2 regions of the Paenibacillus sp. OT2-17 genome follow, and region 2 is predicted to be linked to the other one. Evidence: riboswitches for the same ligand, from Rfam matches in the RefSeq annotation. Region 2 holds a riboswitch; the other holds the start of a gene.
What was found. A riboswitch is a leader RNA that binds a small molecule or an ion and turns the genes downstream of it on or off. The one in region 2 is predicted to bind glycine.
Positions count from the first base shown of each region.

Region 1: linked by a shared signal. The riboswitch ahead of sdaAB (L-serine ammonia-lyase, iron-sulfur-dependent subunit beta) and the one ahead of GRP75_RS09400 (alanine/glycine:cation symporter family protein) in region 2 are both predicted to bind glycine.

Region 1 is NZ_WUDQ01000007.1:8,963-20,025, reverse strand. It holds gene GRP75_RS03790 (ABC transporter ATP-binding protein) at 1-1,029, opposite strand, end outside; gene GRP75_RS03795 (ABC transporter ATP-binding protein) at 1-20, opposite strand, end outside; gene GRP75_RS03785 (DUF6359 domain-containing protein) at 1,355-2,944, opposite strand; glycine riboswitch at 3,159-3,274, shown strand; gene sdaAB (L-serine ammonia-lyase, iron-sulfur-dependent subunit beta) at 3,486-4,175, shown strand; gene sdaAA (L-serine ammonia-lyase, iron-sulfur-dependent, subunit alpha) at 4,165-5,064, shown strand; gene GRP75_RS03770 (Ig-like domain-containing protein) at 5,135-7,471, opposite strand; gene GRP75_RS03765 (serine hydrolase domain-containing protein) at 7,687-8,847, opposite strand; gene GRP75_RS03760 (hypothetical protein) at 9,012-9,473, opposite strand; gene GRP75_RS03755 (non-oxidative hydroxyarylic acid decarboxylases subunit D) at 9,545-9,769, opposite strand; gene GRP75_RS03750 (non-oxidative hydroxyarylic acid decarboxylases subunit C) at 9,810-11,063, opposite strand, start outside.
Region 2 is NZ_WUDQ01000042.1:1,496-12,558, reverse strand. It holds gene GRP75_RS09405 (iron-containing alcohol dehydrogenase) at 1-1,002, shown strand, start outside; gene GRP75_RS09400 (alanine/glycine:cation symporter family protein) at 1,060-2,478, opposite strand; glycine riboswitch at 2,633-2,727, opposite strand; glycine riboswitch at 2,746-2,822, opposite strand; gene GRP75_RS09395 (glycoside hydrolase family 1 protein) at 2,991-4,448, opposite strand; gene GRP75_RS09390 (LacI family DNA-binding transcriptional regulator) at 4,676-5,647, shown strand; gene licT (BglG family transcription antiterminator LicT) at 5,881-6,723, shown strand; gene GRP75_RS09380 (beta-glucoside-specific PTS transporter subunit IIABC) at 6,954-8,810, shown strand; gene GRP75_RS09375 (thioredoxin family protein) at 9,067-9,582, shown strand; gene GRP75_RS09370 (sugar phosphate nucleotidyltransferase) at 9,779-11,063, opposite strand, start outside.

The DNA of each region.
Region 1 (11,063 bases), on a different contig from region 2:
TTTAACTCCAGTAGTGCCATGAGCAGCTTCCCCCTTTGCCTCGTCTTCAAAATGAAAATGCTGGTAACATGTACAACGGACCCAATGTCCAGGGGAAATTTCATTTAGTTGGGGATGGTCTTCATGCACTCCCTGCTGAATCCAGGGAATACGCGGGGCAAAGCGACAGCTATTGCGGGGGATATCTTGTAATGAGGGAACAATGCCGCCGATGACATGCAGTGATTCCCCCTTGGTATGCGCTCCCGGCATGGAAGCAAGCAAAGAACGCGTGTACGGATGCTGTGGATGCCTGAATAATTCAAAAACATCAGCGCTCTCCACGATTTCTCCGGCATACATGACCACCACACGGTCGGCTACTTCTGCCACAACACCAAGATCATGCGTAATCAAGATAATTCCGCTCCCACTCTCCTGTTGAAGCTGTTTGAGCAAGTCGAGAATTTGCGATTGGATCGTTACATCGAGCGCAGTCGTCGGCTCATCTGCAATAATAAGAGAAGGTCGGCAAGCTATGGCAATCGCGATCATCACACGCTGCCGCATCCCTCCTGACAGTTCATGCGGATACTGATCATACACACGCACAGGATTCGGTATATCTACACTTTCCAGCAGCTCCAGCACACGTTCCCTTTTTTGCTTCGTAGATAGTGACGTATGATAATCAAGATTTTCCTCAATCTGCTTGCCAATGCTCATCAACGGGTTGAGTGCTGTCAGCGGGTCCTGAAAAATCATGCCAATGCCCGCTCCGCGGATTTTATTCATTTGCCCTGAAGAAAGACGGTTCAGGTCCGTGCCTTTAAAAAGGACCTCTCCCTCTACACGTGTGCGTTCCATGTCATGCAGTTGCGGGATAGAAAGCGCCAGCGCGCTTTTGCCACAGCCAGATTCTCCGACTACAGCCAGCACTTCATTGGGGTTGACCGTCAGATCCAGATGGTCGACTGCGGGGTGATATTGATCCTTGATGCGAAAAGAGACGGATAATCCTTTAATTTCCAACACGGGTTCGGTATTCAATGCGCGCTTCCTCCATTCTCCATGGTCTTGTCCCGCTTATTCTCACCATGTTTGATGTTTAAAACCTCTCATGAACATTACATACCGTTTTTGTCGGAATAATTTGAATACATCCTATCACCAGTATATGGATATATCAATTAAGATTATGCTATCAACATCATTTAAAAAATCAATGATCCAGCAGTAGCGCGGCCTTTCTGGAACAAAATGTAATGAAATAACCAACCACAGGTTAATTTTCATCACAAAAAAAGTCGCCTGATCCCTCTGCAGGGATCAAACGACTAACTAATACCAGCTCACATTGAGCTTCTGGCGATAATTATGAAGCCGCTCCATAGGAGCCAGACTTGAACGTTCTAGGATCGTACCATTTGTAGCCTGCTGCTGGAGCAGACCAAGGCTCAGGCTGCGGTTCTGTGGAAGCCGCAGGCTCCTCAAATGGTAGAAGCTTCGTTGGCTGATCCAGAGTCAAACCTGCCACATCAGACAATTTCGTGTAGTCCTGCTTCCATGCAAGCCATTGAACCGTTTGCACCAGGAAGGTGGAATCATCCACTTCTTTAAAACCATCATATGTCTTCTTCGACTGTCCGTTTTCCTCACGCACATATTTCGGTGTAGCATCTTCTACAGGGGAAGAATCACCGATGAACGCTGCCTTGCCTTGACCTACCTTGGAGATAGCGGCATAAGGTCCTTCCGCACGGCCCCCGCCGTTATAAACTCCCTGGTCTACCGCATTACCCCATTTTTTCGTGCCTGAAGGGATATAAGCAATGCCTTTAGCCTTGGTAGGATCAATAATAGCCAGCGTAGATCCTGCATGCATTGCAATCGAGCGCACACCCTTGGTAATGCCGAAAGATTGATCTGCGGCTACAATGTCGGTAGCATTCACATCACCCAGCGCATTGTAACGGAAACGAACGCCAAAGTTGGCCGCCAACCAATCGGAGCTTGTTAATCCTTGCATCGCCGGTGATGCAGCTTCTTCTGCAGTCATGCCCTTGGCCGGATTAGTATAGGCTCCACGACGGTAGCCATTCATAACCTCGGAGGAATCCCAACGGTTTTTGTTACGGTCCGCATTATAATGATCGGAGATGAAGAAAACGCTTCCCCCGTTATTCACGTATTGCAGCAGGGCAGCCTGCTCGGATGCCTTAAAGGCAACATTCGCTTCACCAATAATGAACACATCATATTGGCGCAGCTTGTCATATGTTATAGCCTGCTCTCCATAAGTGAAAGGAATGGGACGATTCAATTGGTCTACCGTAAAGCCTACATTACGCAGTCCATTGGCAAAGTCGGAGAAGGCGCCTTCAATGACCCAATCTGCTGCGCCAGCGGTCTGTGCATGCGTATTATCGAACAGCACCTTTTTGCCTTTTCCATCCGGCAATGTAGTACCGGGTTGACCCGGGTTGCCAGGTTCACCTGGTTCCCCCGGATCGCTTCCGCTCACCAGTTCAACATCGCTTGGACTTTTCACTCCACCAAAATTATTGTAGGCGCCGAGTGTACCCGTCACACGAATTTTGCTGCCGATCAGCTCAGGATGGCCTGACAGCCCAAATTGCCCTCTGTACGCTGAAGTCAGCTGTACATCCAATAGATTAGACGTATTACGTTCATTTGCCTGATCGGCAATCAGTACGTTAAAATCATTCGCGAACGGAGAAGAAAAGTTAGCCGTTTTCGATCCGGTAGCATGTCCGACGATGTAGCCTTCCACCGTCACCGTACCTCCACTGCTTTGGCCTTGAAGTGCTTCGGCTACTGTCAATGCTCCCTCTGCCTTGACCTGACCGAATGGAACGAAGATCCCGATCAGCAGTGATACGATCGCTGCTAGATGCAACATCCCTTTTAAGCGTGAACCTGTGAATCGCAAGCCTTTTACCATACGTCAATATCCCTCCTATGATTTCCATAAATATACTTGTCCTTTATCAGATTAGCCGCCAATCTTCTAATTCCTTCCTGGTTTCATCCATAATTATGTAAATTTTAATCTTTTTTATTGGAAACGCACCTGTTTATGTAAAAATTAAACCTGTGATTGACACCGAGCACGGCATACATTACGCTAAGAAAGACATGTAGAACGGTATACGCGAATGAAGATGACGGGAGAGTCTGTCCAGGGAGCCTACACTCTGGCGGCACCGAAGGAGCAAGGCGTCAGCACCCGGCTGGCGGATAATCTCTCAGGTCCATGTATCGTCATCTGACGCAACTCTGGAGAGAGCGCAAGCCACCCAAGGGGTAAGGCGGTAAGAACACCGCACGAAACTCTCAGGTAACGAGGACAGAGATAAGGGAAACTTCCTTATCCTGTCCTTTTTTGTGCTCACATTGTGCGTCAGCATTAGGAACCGTCATAACCGCGCAAAGACGCGGAAATACCATATAGTATGGTATTAGAACATACAGGGGGCCACACCATGCGTTTCAAAGATGTATTTTCTATTATCGGTCCGGCCATGACCGGACCTTCCAGTTCACACACCGCAGGCGCGGTGCGGCTCGCACGCGTTGCCCGGCACTGGCTCGGGACGCAGCCTGACCGTGCCCGCATGACGCTGTACGGCTCCTTTGCCGACACGTATAAAGGACACGGTACAGACCTGGCGCTCATCGCAGGGCTGCTTAATTACGATACGGACGATCACCGGATTCCGGATGCCGAGCAATGGGCAGAGCAAGCCGGGATGGCCGTGGAATTCGCCGTCAGCGGACTCCCCGCGCCTCATCCGAACACCGTCCGTTTCGAGCTGTGGAAGGGCGAGGATCAGCGCACACTGCTGGGCTCCTCCATCGGCGGCGGCAGCATCCATGTCCAGCAGCTCAACGAATTCCGGGTCAATCTGACTGGGGAGCTGCCTACGCTGGTGCTTCTCCACTCGGATAAGCCCGGTACATTGGGCGCGATAACTTCAGCGCTGGGCGCGGCCCACATTAACATTGCCTATATGCACGTAGATCGCAAAGGCCGGGATGGTGAAGCACTCACCGCCATTGAAACGGACAGTTCTGCTCCAGCTGAACTGATTGCGGAACTGCGTTCTTTACCTCATATGTATGAAATTAAGATGATTAATTTGAAAAAAGGAGCTGAATCCGATGCGGTTTAGCCATCTGCATGAAATCAGCGCTTTATGCGCTGAAGAATCCACCACAATTGGCCGCTTGATGATTCAAGAGCAGGTACAAGAGACGAATACAACGGAGGAAGAAATCTTTCGCCAAATGTCTGATTATTATGAAGTCATGAAGGAAGCCGTTCATCGCGGTCAGACACAAGACACCGTATCCCGCAGTGGATTGACGGGCGGTGACGGCAAGCGCCTAGCCGAGTATCTGCGGTCAGGGGAAACCTGCTCCGGCGATGCCTCCGCGCTCGCCATGGCTTATGCCCTCTCTGTGTCGGAGGTAAATGCATCCATGGGTCGTATTGTCGCCACGCCTACCGCAGGCTCATGTGGGGTTATCCCTGGTGTGTTCATCAGTGCGCAGGAGCGGTTCGGCTGGGATGATGAGCATATGGTGAACGGCCTGTTCGCCGCTGGAGCCATTGGCTACGTGATCGCCAACAACTCCTTCATTTCTGGCGCGGAGGGAGGCTGTCAGGCTGAGATTGGTTCAGCTATCGGGATGGCTGCTGGCGCTATGGTCGAGCTGCGTGGTGGTACGCCTGAACAGGCTGTCCACGCCGTGGGCCTCGCTCTTAAGAACACGCTCGGCCTGATTTGCGACCCCGTCGCCGGACTCGTGGAGATTCCGTGCATCGTGCGCAACGGGCTGGGAGCCGTGACTGCGCTTGCCGCAGCGGACATGGCTTTGGCGGGTGTGCGCAGCGCTATTCCGTCTGACGAAGTCATTGACGTGATGCTTGAAGTCGGCAGTGCGATGCCGTCGAAGCACCGCGAGACCGCCAAAGGCGGCTTGGCCCAGACGCCGACTGGCAAGCGTTTGACCGAATCACTTACACGCAACACACCGACCAAGAAGGATAAGTCATAATTTATAAGCGGTGCCTCCTTAAAATAAAAGAGCAAGCATGTCGTCCTTGGACGTATGCTTGCTCTCTTTTTTACTGAACGGTTACCTGTATCTTCGTCATTTTACCTGCATATTTCACAGTAATTACTGCTTTGCCCTTGCCCTGTGCCTTAATGTTACCGTCTTTGACGGTCGCAACAACAATTCTGGACGAGGACCAGACAGCCGGTTTGGAAACATCCTTCTCCGACTCATCCTTATACGTGGCTGTAGCCGTAACCTTGGCCAGCTGTCCTGCCTTCAAATTCAAAGCAACTTCGTCTGTTTGCAGATATTTAAGCGTATCAACATCCACGGGTACGCTGATTACCTTCCCGCCAAACTTCGCCTGAATGTTAGCTTTACCGTAGCTAACCGCAGTAACCTGACCCTTTTTAACAGTGGCTACCTTATAATTAGACGTTTTCCATTCAGCTTGGGCCGTAACGTCCTTTTCTTTACCATCACTCGATTTAACCACAATCGCGATGGTTTTTTGATCTCCGGATTTAAGTGACAACGCGATTGCATCCGCTTCAATCTTTTGCGCTACGTCCACTTCTACCGTAAACGTAATGTTTTGCTTGCCATATGAAGCAGTCACCGTTGCCTTACCGCTACCATTCGCTTTGATCAAACCTTCGCTAACTTCAACCACTTTTACATTGCTCGTTGTCCAGGTGGCGTCCTTGGTTACATCTGTTTTTGTACCGCCACTCTTAACTCCTGTTACTTTCAGCTGCTTCGTTTCCTGAGCACCAAGCGCAATTACACGCGAGTCTGTTTCCAGACGGTCTACAAGGCCTACTTGTACGTTAATCGTCAGTTTTTTGCCATTATAGGTCGCTGTAATAACCGCTTTACCAGCGGATTTACCCGTAATCGTTCCTTTGGACACAGAAGCAATATCTTCCGCGCTTGAAGCCCATTCTGCATCCTGTGTTACATCTTCCTTACGCCCATCCGCATAAGTAGCCGTCAAAGTTGCAGTATAGTCCTCATCAATATCAATCGTTGCCGTTTTGGAGGACAGAGACAGATCACCGGGTACATTTACGGATACCGTAGCTGTAACTGTTTTGCCACCATAAGAAGCGGTGATCGTAGCCTCACCTGTTTTATAACCCGTGACTTCTCCCGCACTGACAAAAGCGATATCTTCATTGCTGGACTTCCACTCTGCCTTACTTGTGATATCTTCTTCCGTACCTGTTACATACGTTGCGGTCAGCTTGAGCTTTTTGGATTCCTTGGCATTCAGGCTCAGCTTGTCCTCACTCAAATCCAAATATCTGGAGGTTTCGACATCTGTCTTGATCGAAACAGTCTTATCTCCATACTTAGCGGTCACCGTAGCCGAACCCGCTCCAATGGCCATAATCGTTCCCTTATTCACAGTCGCAATTTTTTCATCGCTTGATGTCCAAGTAGCTTTATCTGTGATATCCGTTACCGTCCCATCCGGGTAAACGGCAGTAACTTGTATTTTTTTAGATTCATCCAGACGGAGAAAAATATTGGATTCGCTGGCTTTCAGCTTATTCGTTTGATCGACATCTACCGAAATCGTAGCGGACATCGTGCCATATTTACCTGTAATTGTCGCCTTTCCCGCGCTGTAGCCGGTAATGGTGCCTTTCAGTACATCCGCCACGGCTGCATTGCTGGAGCTCCATTCAGCAGACTCTGTCACGTCCTGTACCGATCCATCCGGGAATGTCGCCGTAAGTTTAACCTTCTCCGTATCCTTCAGCAAAAGAGAAACCTCTGATGAACTGACATCGAGACGTTTAACCTGCTCCACCTGCACAGCAATGGTTACGGTCTGTTGACCATATACGGCCTTAATATTGGCTGTACCTGCTCCCTGAGCGGTAACCAATCCGTTAACTACTGTGGCTACCTTTTGATTATCGGAGGTCCAAGTAGCATCACCCGAAACCTGAGCTGTTGTATTATCACTGTATGTCGCTGTCAAATCAACCTGTCCTGTACCGCTTGAACGCAAGTTCAGGCTTTGTACACTGGATGTCAGCGCCTTAACCTTTTTCGTTACATGTACCTGAACCGATTGTACCTTCTCTTTATAGGTCGCAACCACGGTGGCTTCCCCTTCAGCCTTGGCCGAAACTGTACCATTATACACAGTAGCAATAGTTGTATTATCACTTTTCCAATCCGTGCTTACGGTTACATTCGAGGTTGTCCCATCGCTAAAAACAGCAGTAGCCGTCAACGCAGCCGTATCCCCCTGCTGCAAAGTTACCTCGTTAGAGGAAAGGACAATCTTGGAAAGCACCGCATCCGCAGCAGATGCAAACCCTGCATATGATGTAAAACTTGAAATCAGGATGACCAACGCCAGAAAACCGGACCATCTATTCTTCAAAATCTAATTCCCTCCCATTCCAAAACTTAAATTAAGGATTTCGCAAAATCCTTACACCTACGTTTTATGTCGTCATATGGAAAAGAATAGTTTAGGCTTCGAAGGAAATTTGGTCCTTATTAACTAGATCATTTCTGATAAAGATTAGACATTACAATTTGTGTAGCTTCAGAGCCATAGTGAAGAGTTTACCCAACAGACCCACAACCTCGCATTTACAAACAGCTATAAGCTGCTGCGCGAACTCTCAAATGATGGTATTCTTCCATATTAGGAGCCAGTTGGTGCATATAAACGACGGAGAATTGTTCGCTTGGATCTATAGAAACCCAAGTGCCTGCTACTCCCGTCCAGCCAAATTCTCCAATAGAACTATTTGCATGCCCAGCCGCTTTATCAATTAACGTGCGCACGCCCAGTCCGTAACCATAACCTGTATGATAAGAATTAGTAAAATCCAATAATTGATCTGTATTCAGATGATTGGTGCGCATTAAATCAATAGTTTTTCTCCCTAATAGCCTCACACCATCTACCATACCTCCATTCGACAGCATTTGTGAAAATGTAAGGTACTCCTTAACTGTCGAATACAGACCTGCGCCCCCACTTTCATATATAGCATCGGGCTGATGATATTCATCCAAGAAACCCTCTATTTTTTCTAGCTCTCCGGCGTCTGTTCGTTGGTAAAAGGAGGCCATTCGCGATTCAATATCTCCACGATATCGGTAACCTGTATTGTTCATTCCAAGCGGATCAAATATTTCATCCTTTAGGAATTGCCCTAATGATTTACCTGAAATCACTTCAATAAGACCTGCAACCAGGTCATGTCCATATCCATATAACCAGCGTGTTCCCGGCTCAAATGAAAGTGGAATATCAGAAAGCGCTTTAATTTCTGTGCGCAGATCATTTTTCCCCTGCTTTTCCTTTAACGTTCTAAGGACCTTTTGCATTGCCCGTCCTGTCTCTGAAGACTCGGAAGCGTAAGGAAGACCCACACTCATATTGAATATATGCTTAATTAAAATGGGATTCTCCGCCTTATCCACATAGGTGTATCCGTTAGGAGCGGTTTTGAATACATGCGCATTACGATATTCGGGAAAATATTCATACAAAGGCTCATTCAACAAAAATTCCCCGCGTTCGTACAGCATAAGTGCAGCCGCACAGACAACAACTTTTGTCATGGAAAACAAGCGATACACTGTATCCTCAGTGATTGGCTTTCGGGCTTCCAGATCAGCATATCCATGATATCCTTCATACAACACTTGACCATTCTGGGCAATGGCACAACCGCAACCTGCTGGCCCATTTGCTACGAAATGTTTCAATAGCTGATCTACCTTGTCAAAACGAGACATATTCATCCCTCCTATTTTTACTTCAAAAGAAACAACCTTCCCCTCGCGCTCTAATTTCCTGTTCTAACAAGCTCAGCGCGATCCCTTGTAAGCGCTTATTCCCCGCATTTATTTTAACGGTAAACTTGGTAAATACATAGATTATTTGTCATAATCAGATGGCTTTACATTAACAGCTCGGCCACCGTTTCCTTCCAGCGATGAATCACCGATTCCGGTTCCTTGAGACGGACCGTGACACCTGTCAAGATATCCGCATATTGGGCCGAATCTTCTCTGGCTGCAAAAACATGAGCCGCAAATCGCTCACGTACATGCTTGGCTTCGGGCAAAGCAGGCAGATGTTCCAGCGACAACCGCACATAATGCGCCTTCCCCCCGGTAAACACCGCAAGCGTCGCCTTCCTGGTACGAATCATGTTGCGCGTCGTGGTCGTGCCTGGCCATAGTGCCAGACGCAAATTCCCCTCGTCCAGCGCTACAACTTCGCCCACACTAATCATCGCTATGTGCGGCCACTGATCTTCCGTGACCGTCAGCAGCATCATTGCTTCATGCTGCTTGTCCTCCAATACCTTACCGTCCAGTAGCGTGAACAGTTCCTTACCGATCCTTGGTGTCTGCATGAAGTATAATCCCCTTTACATTTGGCCTATAACTTCAAAGTACCATAATTTACGGCTGCTTACGAACGACCCTATATCCGCTCTGGAATAGGAGGAACATGAGCAGCATTCGGAATATCTTTGGGGTTTACCTTGAACGCCGATTTATACTTTGCTGGATCAGTAATGCTATCCGGTTCTGAGGTCCGCCATGTGAACAGGCATACAGGGCACAACAAAACCTCCCAGGCGCCTTTAACTGGCGAGCGGGTAACAACCTCCGAACGATTAGATTCACAACGGGGACAAATATGCATCTGTCAGCACTCCTTTAATCTTTTTTTGTTTTTAAAATATTTAGCGAAGCATTTGGCTCAACTTTTTCTCCCATTCTGCTACACCCAACGGGGAATCGAGCGACTGCGAGTAATGTCCTCTAATATCCGGTGCTACAGGTGTCGTCGCATCCAATATCATTTTGTGCGTCATACCTGCCGGGTCAGAACCGGGGTCAAGCGGTAAAATAGACAAGCCTGGGACTATGACAGTATCATGCTTTGGATGAAGCTTGGTGGATAAAGCCCACATGACCTGCGGCAGATTGAACGGATCGACATCCTCATCCACCACAATGACCAGCTTGCAATACCCTAATCCATGCGGAGTCGTTAACGCACGCATTCCCACAGCCTTTGCAAAGCCGCCATACCGGGTTTTCGTGGAAATAATAGCGACCAGCCCATGCGTATACATGGCATTAACGGCTACGATTTCATTAGGAAAAGCATCCTTAAGCTGCTGAAACAACGGTACACTTGTATTCACACCGATCATATAATCCGTTTCCGTCCAAGGCATCCCGATGTACAGATGCTCAAAGATAGGCTGTTTGCGGTGATATACACGATTAATCTGAATGACTGGCATCGCGCGACCGCCGGAATAGTGACCTGTGAATTCACCGAATGGACCTTCATACTCACGTTCACCTGCTAACACTTCGCCTTCCAAAATGACCTCAGCTCCCCAAGGCAGATCCAAATCTGCATCCTTCGCTTTGACCACACGGTAAGGCTCACCCTGAATGGCGCCCGCCATCTCATATTCGGATTGATCGTACAGCAGCGGCGTAGAAGCAGCCGTTGTAATCACAGGCTCACATCCGAGGGCAATAGCGACCTTCAGATTTTCGCCGCGCTCCTCAGCCTGACGGATATGGATCGCAATATCATGCTGTGGTACAGGCTGGATGCCCAAACGGTTCTTGCCTTTTACCTGCATCCGGTACAAACCGACATTTTGCTTACCGTAGGTGTCAGGGTCATCCAGATCGCGTGAAACTAGAATTGCTTTATCCAGATAAAACCCTCCGTCCCCCTGATTCAAACGAAACAACGGCAAAATATCAAACAAATTAATATCCTCTGTAATCTCGACTTCATGAAAAGGAGCGGTTTCTTCCCGCTTCACGGGCACCGGGAATTGTTCATAGCGTCTGGCAAATTCAAAAAACTGCTCCTTGAGCGGCGTGTTTTTTGGCATTCCCATCATGAGGGCATGATTGGGCCAGGAGCCCATCACATTCATTGCAATACGAGCATCCGTATATCC
Region 2 (11,063 bases):
CTACATCTCAACATTCATGAATTGTCCGGCGTAGAACCGAATCCGCGCTTGTCCACCGTTAAGAAGGGTATCGACATTTGCCGAAATGAAAAAATCGACTTCTTACTTGCTGTAGGCGGTGGAAGCGTTATTGATTGCACCAAAGCCATCGCAGCAGGGGCTGAATATGACGGCGACGTGTGGGATATTATCAACAAAAAGCACATGCCAACCCAGGCTCTGCCATTCGGCACCATCCTCACACTCGCCGCCACCGGTTCAGAAATGAATCCTGATTCTGTTATCACCAACTGGGAAACGAACGAAAAATACGTATGGGGCAGCGCGGTAACGCATCCGAAATTCTCGATTCTGGACCCAAAAAACACCTTCTCTGTGCCACGTGATCAGACGGTATATGGCATGGTGGATATGATGAGCCATGTGTTTGAACAATATTTTCACAATGTTAAAAATACACCGTTGCAAGATCGTATGTGCTTTTCCGTGCTGCAAACCGTGATCGAAACTGCACCTAAGCTGCTGGAGGATTTGCACAACTACGAGCATCGTGAAACGATTTTATATGCCGGAACGATTGCCCTTAACGGAACACTGCAAATGGGCTACTTCGGGGACTGGGCTTCGCATACGATTGAACATGCATTATCCGCTGTATATGATATTCCTCATGCTGGCGGTCTGGCGATCCTCTTCCCCAACTGGATGAGACATACGGTGGATCAGGATGCTGCACGCATGAAGCGGCTGATGCTCAGCATGTTTGATTTAGATACCACTGGTAAAACGGATAAGGAAATTGCTTTGGAGGGGATTGATCGCCTGAGTGCATTCTGGACAAGTCTCGGTGCCCCTTCCACCCTGGCCGATTACAATATTAATGATGAGCAATTGGAAAAAGTCGCAAACATTGCAGCCCGTGAAATGGAATACGGAGGCTTCGGTAATTATAAAAAGCTGAATCAAGAAGATATTTCAGCTATTTTGCACGCATCGTTATAACATTCAAAAGGGAGTGTCCTCAAGCCTGTGATGACTGAGGGCACTCCCTTTTGGAATTTATGAATTAACCGTTTGTCCTTTTTCTTCTACTTGGATAGCTGCCCCTACACTGGCACCTGCAAGAATGCCCTTTTTCTTACTAGAATTCAGAGAATCCATATAGGTTCGGGTTTCTGCGACTACAATTCCTGATAAGCCGAGCAGGGCAATCAGGTTCGGGAAAGCCATCATTGCGTTAAAGATATCTGCCAGCAGCCAAATCGCATCCAGTTTAATGAACGCGCCCCCGGCAACCAGTAGGATGAACAGATAGCGGTATGGCTTAATCCACTTGACCCCAAGCAAATATTCAACACAGCGTTCCCCGTAATAGTTCCAGCCGAGCATGGTGGTGAACGCAAACATAATCAGAATGATTGTGAGCAGTTCTGCCCCCAGCGGGAATGCGCTGGAAAATGCTTGCTGAGTCATCAGGCCCGCATCGGTAGGCCCGCTCCACACACCACTAACCAGTAGCGTCAACCCGGTCATCACACAAATAACCATCGTATCAATAAACACGCCTGTCATGGAAATTAGCCCTTGCTCCGCAGGCCATTTGGTTTTGGCAGCTGCAGCTGCAATCGGTGCGCTTCCCAATCCGGCCTCATTGGCAAAAATACCTCTGGCTACCCCACTTCGCATCGCCAGCATAATCGTAGCTCCGGCAAATCCGCCCGTTGCAGATGTAGTTGAAAATGCCGAATGGAGCACCAGCGCAATTGCGGCAGGAAGTTGGTCAGCAAACCGAATCAGTACGATGAGACAGATCAGTACGTACAAGCCTGTTTTAAAAGGAACGACCTTCGTCGATACCTTGGCAATGCTTTTGAGTCCTCCAATAGTAACAAGTCCTGTAAGGATAGCAATAATCAGTGCCGTTACAATGGGCGGAACGCCAAAACTGTTTTCGGTCGAAGATACAATCGCTTTGACCTGCGGAAACGTTCCAATCCCGAACAACGCTACCAGCATGCCCGAAAAAGCAAACAGCATCGCCAGCGGTTTAAAACGGCGTCCCAGACCTTTCTCAATATAATACATCGGGCCGCCGGAAAATTGCCCATTCCGATCCTTCACCCGGTATTTTACCGCAAGTACACCTTCCGCATATTTCGTCGCCATCCCAAAAAAGGCTGCAACGACCATCCAGAACAAGGCACCCGGCCCGCCCAGCTTAATGGCTGTTGCTACGCCGACAATACTTCCTGTGCCAACTGTAGCCGCCAACGCTGTACTCAAAGCCGCAAAACTACTTACATCCCCGCTGCCTTCATTCGGGGCTTTACCGATCAGCTTGATCGCTAGGGGCAGGCGGAATACCTGCAGCATCTTCAAACGTATGGTCAGCCATAACCCCGTTCCCATGACAAGAATGATGAGAGGCGCCCCCCATATCCAGCTACTAATCGCTTCTAACACATGTACCAAATTCATTTCAACCCGCTCCTCCAGCATATTAGAAAACAAAAAAGAGTCAAATCCGCTGATTCGACTCCTGGAGAGGTTAAAGGCACGAAAAAATACAACCATCTTGCGCAGGTTTCTGCCTCTAATATAAAAAAGCCTAGGGCATTCCCTGTCACAGGTTATTCGCGTCTCTGTCCTTTTGCCTGAGAGTTTAAGCAGATGTTCTCTGCGGTGCACCTTCGGCGCCCAATTAAGGGTCTCTCCAGAGTTCTGTCCGTTTACGGTCCCCGCTTGTTGCTGTAATCAGCCTAAGCACCTGAGAGTTTTGCCCCTTCGGTCGGAACCTTCGTTCCATCTCCCGCAAACATCAACCAGACATATGAAATTTTTATTCATTATACAGAAAACTTTCAGCTTATTACAAGTGAAAAGTTTGTGAAGCCCTCTGAAATATTATTATTGTGTCTATCAAAAAAGCGGGTACAGCAGATTGCATCCTTAGGATGTCCTCTGCTATACCCGCCCGAGATGATATGAAATTACAATTCTTCACCATTGGTTGCTATCACATTTTTATACCAGTTAAATGAGTCCTTTTTGGAGCGTTTGAGCGTTCCGTTACCATCATCATCCAGATCGACGTAAATAAATCCGTAGCGCTTGGACATTTCGGAAGTAGACATGCTCACAAGGTCGATAGGACCCCAGCTGGTGTAACCAATCAGATCAACACCGTCGGCAATTGCTTCCTTCATTTGAACAATATGCTGACGCAAGTAATCAATACGATATGTGTCATGCACAGATCCGTCTTCTTCCACCTTATCATAAGCACCTAGGCCATTTTCCACGATAAACAGCGGCTTTTGGTAGCGGTCATATAACGTGTTCAGCGTAACACGCAGACCGATCGGATCAATTTGCCATCCCCAGTCAGAGGACTGTAAATATGGATTTTTCACCCCGCCAATCAGGTTTCCTGCTGCTTTCTCACCTTCTGGACCTGCAGAAACGGTCAAGGTCATGTAGTAGCTGAATGAGATATAATCGACCGTGTTATTTTTTAAAATTTCGGCATCGCCTGGTTCTGTGTGTATAACAACATTATTTTCTTCAAAATAACGATTCATGTAGTTGGAATATTCCCCACGGGCATGCACATCCGTAAAGAACAGGTTCATCTGATTTTCATGCTGGGCTTTCAGTATATCCGCTGGATTACACGTATGTGGATAGCTTTCCATACGAGCCAGCATACAGCCGATCTGAGCGCCTGGGATGATCTCATGTCCCCGTTTGGTCGCCAGTGCACTAGCTACAAATTGATGATGCAATGCTTGATATATCGCTTGTTGTTTGTTTTCTACACGGTCAATAACCACACCGCCACCGGTGAACGGACTCATGGTCATTACATTGATTTCATTAAAGGTCAGCCAGTATTTTACTTTATCCTTATAGCGTGTAAACACCGTTTCGGCATAATTTACGTAGTGTTGTATGACTTCACGACCCAGCCAGCCATTATACTTCTGAGTCAGACCTAGCGGTGTTTCATAATGCGACAATGTTACCAAGGGCTCAATATTATATTTGCGCAGCTCATCAAATACATTGTCGTAGAATTGCAATCCTGCTTCATTCGGCTCGGCATCATAGCCATTCGGGAAAATCCGCGACCAGTGGATGGACATACGAAATACTTTAAAGCCCATTTCAGCGAACAATGCAATATCTTCTTTGTAGTGGTGGTAAAAGTCCACACCTTCACGTTTTGGGAAACGGGCATTGACTTTGCCTGCCAAAATGTCTTCAAGTCGCTCGGACGAAATCTCCATAGCATGATCGTTCTTGCGTTCTGCTTTGGGTACATAGGCAACCATGTCCGCACTGGACAATCCTTTTCCATCTACGTCAAAAGCGCCTTCCAATTGGTTAGCTGCAGTTGCACCACCCCACAGGAAATTTTCGGGAAATCCTTTTAATGTCTTAGTCATAGTATAAAAACCTCTTTCCGTATTTAAGATTTTTACTTTGGTCTAGTAAATAATACCCCTTTGGTGCAGGGAGTAGCACTTCGACAACTTTGCCGCCGGACAGTAACCGTTCTCCTTTGAAAAGCATTGACAGTTGCTTTAAAATAGACGTAATGCCTTCATAAGCATCCTAATCGTTGTAACGCGTTTCATGTCAAGTATTTTTTTCTTATGTGAGGAGAAGCACCATGTCGAATCTTGATCAAATTGCAAAACTGGCGGGCTTTTCCAAAGCTACGGTATCCAGAGTATTAAATCAGTCACCCCATGTCAGTCACGAAACAAGAACTAAGATTTTAAAAATCATGCAGGAATTGGATTATGTTCCTAATCGGAATGCCATTTCTCTATCCAAGGGTCAGACGCTTCAGATCGGTATCATTACTTCAACTATTAATGAAATTGTTCTGGCTTTTCTGGACAGCTTTGTGGAAGTAGCCGGCCAGTATGAATTCCAAACCATTATTTATACTTCGGGAGAAGACAAAAAGAAAGAGCTTCAAGCCTTTGAGGATTTAAAAAGAAAAAGAGTCGATGCGCTGGTCATCATTTCCTGCGTGAATGACACTGATTTTTTGAGTACCTATTGCAAATATGGCCCGATCGTTTCGTGGCAACGAATGGAGCATACCGATATTCGCTCCGTCGCTATGGATCAGTATGAAGGATATATGTTAGCGCTAAAACATTTGATACAAAAAGGCTATACTCGTATAGCCAACGCTTTTGGTCGTCCGAGCAGCATCAATACCCATAGCAGACAACGAGCCTACGAACAGATCATGAGTGAGAACAATCTGCCAGTGTTGCAACACTGGAATCACTCTTCTATTTATAATATCCGTGATGGCGAACAGGTCGTACGGGATTTGTTACAGCGTCGGGAAGAATTCCCAGAGGCTATTTTATGTGCTAACGATTATGTAGCAGTGGGCATTCTCTGCGAAGCACGCAGACAACGGCTGAACGTACCGGAAGATCTGGCGATTGTCGGATTCGATAACACGGAGCTGGCGCATACGATGGGGATTACAACGATTCAAAATCCCATCATGGCTCAAGCACAAAATGCTTTTTTCATGCTTTCCCCTCAGCTGATTGGACGCCAAATGGAGCTTCATTCGCTAGAGTACTGCCTCATTGAACGTACGACCACGTAAGGTAACGATTTACTTGCAAATTAGGCAAAAGGGCCTTGATATGAAATATTTTTTGTCGAATCAGAATAAAATATGTTGAAATCGCTTTTTTTTGTGCTACAATAGCACTATATCGAAGGATTGTGACCGGTGATGCGGGCAATGCCTGAGTTCAATTGAGTGCTATTGCTAACAATAGTGTTGAATTGTGCTTAGGCATTTTTTATTGGTAAAGGATGGGAGGGGGAACTTCAATGATTATTGAGAAGGTGCTCAATAACAACGTCCTATTGACTAAAAACGATAAAGGCAAAGAGGTCATCGTGATGGGAAGAGGTATTTCCTTCAAAAAGGTGGCTGGCGATCAAGTCGATGATGATAAAATAGATAAGATTTTCATGTTAAATGAAAACGAGTTCACGGCTAAACTAACTGAACTGCTGAACGATATTCCAGTGTCTCATCTGGAGGTCGTGAATGAAATCGTAACCCATGCAACGGAAGTGCTGGATACGGAGTTAAGCGATAATATTTATTTAACGTTGACCGACCATATTCATTTTGCCATACAACGGCTAGAAAAAGGACTGGCACTCCAAAACGCGATGCTGTATGAAATTAAACGCTTCTACAAAAAAGAATTTGCAGTTGGACTGGATGCTCTTCAAAAAATTGAAAATACGCTCGGAGTAAAATTGGGCGAAGATGAAGCAGGATTTATTGCATTGCATATGGTGAATGCACGGATCGACGGTAACGAAATGAAATCTACACTGAAAATGACTGAGATTGTCCAACATATATTGAACATTATTACGTATCATTACGGAATTGTGCTGGATGAGTCTTCTTTTAGCTATTCGAGATTTTTGACACATTTGCAATATTTTGCGATGCGAGTGATTCGCAAAGAAGTCATTCACAGTGGTGAAGAATTTTTGTACAACCAGGTGAAGCAGACGTATACCGAAGCTTTTGCTTGTGCCCAAAAGATCAATGAGTATCTGGAAAAAACATACGATCAATATTTAAGCAAGGATGAATACGTATATCTAACTATCCATATTCATCGGGTAACTGAGCGTAATAACATATAAGATTAACAACTTCATATCCTCATCGTTCATGGATTGTGACTGGTAAGGCAGGCAAAACCTAAACTGATGGTGAAATCGACGTTCCTCTATAGGAGAGTGCGTAGTTTTCACCACGAGTTTAGGTTTTTCTTGTTTACAAGTTTAAAAAGGTGCACGCCGGCGCATCTTAGCAACAGATGTAAACAGTAAATCCTATCAGTAGCAAGAATAACCCATAAGGAGTTCTGAACATGAGTGATAAAGAACTATCTAAAAAAATAGTGACCCTCGTTGGTGGCGAAGAGAATGTCAATTCGGTATTCCATTGCGCTACACGCTTGAGATTTAAATTAAATGATCGTACAAAAGCAGACAAAGCCGCACTGGAAGCAACCCCTGGTGTCATTACAGTAGTGGAAAGCAGCGGCCAGTTTCAAGTGGTCATCGGTAACAATGTAGGTCAAGTGTTTGAGCATATGATGGCAGAAACGAATTTGCAGGATGCAGATAATCCCAATGCCAAAAAGGAAGAATCTTCTGAAAAAACGAATTTTCTTGGCAAAGCGGTCGATATCATTTCCAGCATTTTTTCTCCCATTCTCGGTGCTCTTGCCGGGGCGGGTTTGCTTAAAGGGCTACTGGCGTTAATTTTATCTTTTCAATGGATTAATGATAAAAGCGGTACGTACCTGATCCTAAGTGCAGCTTCCGACAGTGTTTTCTATTTTCTACCTGTGTTTTTGGCTATTACATCGTCCCGTAAATTTAAGACAAACACCTTTGTATCGGTGGCAATCGCTGGAGCTCTGGTCTATCCAGCAGTTATAACGGCGGTAAGCAACCCAGAAAGATTGGCGTTTTTAGGTATTCCGATCATTCTGATTAATTACAGTTCCAGTGTCATTCCAATTATTCTCGCGGTCTGGGTTCAGTCCTATGTGGAGCGCTGGTTCAATTCCTTTATCCATCAATCGGTTAAAAACATTATCGTGCCGATGCTTTCGCTCCTGGTCGTTATTCCGTTAACATTTCTGGCCTTTGGTCCAGTAGGTAACCTGATCAGTCAGGGCTTGGCAAACGGTTTTACATGGGTATACAATTTAAGCCCACTAATTGCCGGGGCTGTTGCCGGGGCATTCTGGCAAGTGTTTGTTATTTTCGGCGTACACTGGGGCTTCGTTCCAGTCATGCTGTCGAATATTGCAACATTGGGCTATGACACGATGCTTCCGATGCTTACAGCAGCCGTACTTTCTCAGGCTGGTGCAACATTGGGGGTATTCCTGAAATCCCGGAACACTCAGATGAAGGCTTTGGCAGGTTCCTCTACGCTGGCCGCTATTTTTGGGATTACAGAACCAACAATTTATGGAATAACTTTAAAATTGAAAAAGCCGTTCATTTATGCTTGTATTTCCGGAACAATCGGCGGGGCGATTATCGCTTCTGGCGGAGCGCACGCACAATCCTTTGCATTACCGGGTCTACTGGCGTTGCCGACTTATTTCGGACCTGGATTCTTGTGGGTAGTCATCGGTTTGCTCGTTGCCTTTGTACTTGCAGTTGTATTGGTTATGATTTTGGGCTTTGATGATCCAAAAGAAGAAACTGCAAAAACAGAAGCTGCACCCGTAAAGAAAGAAGTGGCAATCGAGAAAGAAATTCTCGTAAGCCCACTGCAAGGTAAAGTATTGCCTTTGGAACAATCTTCTGATGTTGCTTTTGCTTCAGGTGCTATGGGGAAAGGAATCCTGATTGATCCTACAGAGGGTGTGCTGACATCTCCTGTCAATGGAACGATTACGACAGTATTCCCGACCGGACATGCCATCGGTATTACTTCCAATGACGGAGCAGAAATTCTGATTCACGTGGGTGTTAATACAGTGAAGCTGAAAGGACAATTCTTTGACAAGCGCGTCAAGGAAGGCGATATAGTTAAGCAAGGACAACTGTTGCTTGAATTTGATATCGAGCAAATTAAGGCGGCAGGCTATACTACGGCTACGCCGATTATCGTAACAAATTCCGCTCAATACCTGGATGTGTTGAACACAATGGAAACTGAAGTGAAGCGTGAGGATTACTTGTTGACTGTTGTGGTCTAACGTTTAACTTTCAGACTAGAGCATTTTGCATAAATCCCAGGAGCGTTTTCAAATCAGCAGTATATAGATCGAAACGCTTTAGTTCGTCTATATACTGTACTTACAAGCGTTGGGAATCGAATTATGCAAAATGCTGATTAAAGAAGCTTTCCCCATGGAAAGCTTCTTTTTTTATACATAATGAGACAAGTGTTACAGCGAAAAATGGAAATATCATTTATTGTAAGTGTAAGAATGTAAAAAAAGGAGGATTTCTGTGAAAAAAGGATATATCGCCGGGTTAAGTGTCATTGTGTTGCTTGTCATTGGTATCGCTATTTCAGCTGTAGTTAAATTTCAAGACCTAGAGCAGGTTGTTCAACAAAAAGACAAAGAAATCCAAGCGAGCAAAAGCAATTACCCAGAAATATATGACCACTTGAATGCGGTTACATTTGATGGTTTTAAGAGTTTGATTCAACAGGATCAAAGTGTATTTGTCTATGTCGGCAGACCGAGTTGTGGCGACTGCAATCGGTTTGAGCCTAACTTTAACAAGATGATCGAACAGTATAATCTAGGCTCTAAAATTACTTTTTTGAACGTTCACAAAATCCATAAGGACAAGCCCCAATGGAATAAATTCAAAGAGGATTACAACGTTAAATACACCCCCACCATTGCAGAATTCAGAAACGGCAAGCTGGTTGATAAAATAGAATGGACGCCTAAAAGAGATCTCAGTACAGACGCTGTAAAAGAGTGGCTGACCTCCAAGAAACTTATTTTATAAGTCTCTTTTCTATCCATTTCATTACGCACACAAAGAACTGTTTATGCAAAAAAAGGTATTCATTCGTGTAGCGCATGAATACCTTTTTTAGGAATGTACAGGTCATCTAAGCTCTAATAAAAAATAGTTCCTACTACTCTTCACTGCCTTCTGATAAACCTCGTTCGTATCTATCAGTCCCTATATTGTAGACACTTCATAGAGTATGATCGTCAATCGAATCAGGAAATTCATATCGGATAATATCCGTTTCGGATACGATATGTCCGATTTGTGACTCAATGAATTCTAAATCTCCCTCTACTGCCCCTATAAAATGCTTTGTACCGGGTTCTATGACGATGACCTCACCAGGGCTGACTGTCTGTGTCACGCCATTAATAGAGACACTCCCGGTTCCAGAAACTATAGTCCAAACTTCTTTACGAAACTGATGCTCATGATAGCTGATAAATCTCCCATTTGAAATGACCACGCGTTTGGTCACTGTCTGCAATCCACTTGCCGCCTGTTGATGGGATAATACGGTTTGCTTTCCCCAGAAGCGCTCCTCAAAACGCGGGCCGATTTCAATTTCTGCCACCATATCCTTAATTCCTGTTGACGACTGTCGATCCGTAACCAGCACGCCATCTGGACCAGCAACGACAATAATGTCTGGAACATTCCAGATGCTAACCGGAATCTCCAGTTCATTGATGATATGCGAGTCATGTGAAGCTTCTGAAATATATCCCGGGCCACTCAGCTTCGAACTTACTTCCCGTACCAAAGAATCCCATGTGCCCAAGTCTCTCCACTCTCCATGATAGGGAAGCACGGAGAGCTTATGAGTATGCTCTACTACCGCAATATCGAAGCTAGTTTTAGGTAAGTCTGCGTAATTTGTCGAAAGAGATTCATAGTCGGCTGGTAAACCCATTTGCTTCAGAATATCCAACAAAAAGCCCAGTCTAAAAGCAAACACCCCGCAATTCCATAAGGCCCCTTCACGGATCAACGCTTCTGAACGGATCAGATCCGGCTTTTCTACAAATGAACTAACCCTATAATATGGCTGGTCAAGTGAAGGAGAGGCTGAAGGCACAATATATCCGTATTTATCTGAGGGCTCCGTTGGGGCAGCCCCCATTAATGCGATATGGCTTCCTGATTGCTCTAATATCGAAGGAAGCCTACGCAGATGCTCGAAAAATTCATCCCCCGCATACCCGTCCACAGGCATGACCCCTACGATCTCATCGCGTGATGCGCCTGCAACGTCATGCAAGTAGGCCGTAGCCAGAGAAATGGCCGGGAAGGTATCCCGTTGAGTCGGCTCCTCAATCACTACAGCATCTCCGCCAATTTGCCCCCGAATCAGCTCGGCCTGAGTTCCACTCGTTGAAAAATAGGCCTCATCTGCCAAATTCGCCTCATCTAATTGCCTCCATATTCGTTGCAGCATGCTTTCTGGACGTTCATCATGACGTAAAATAGAA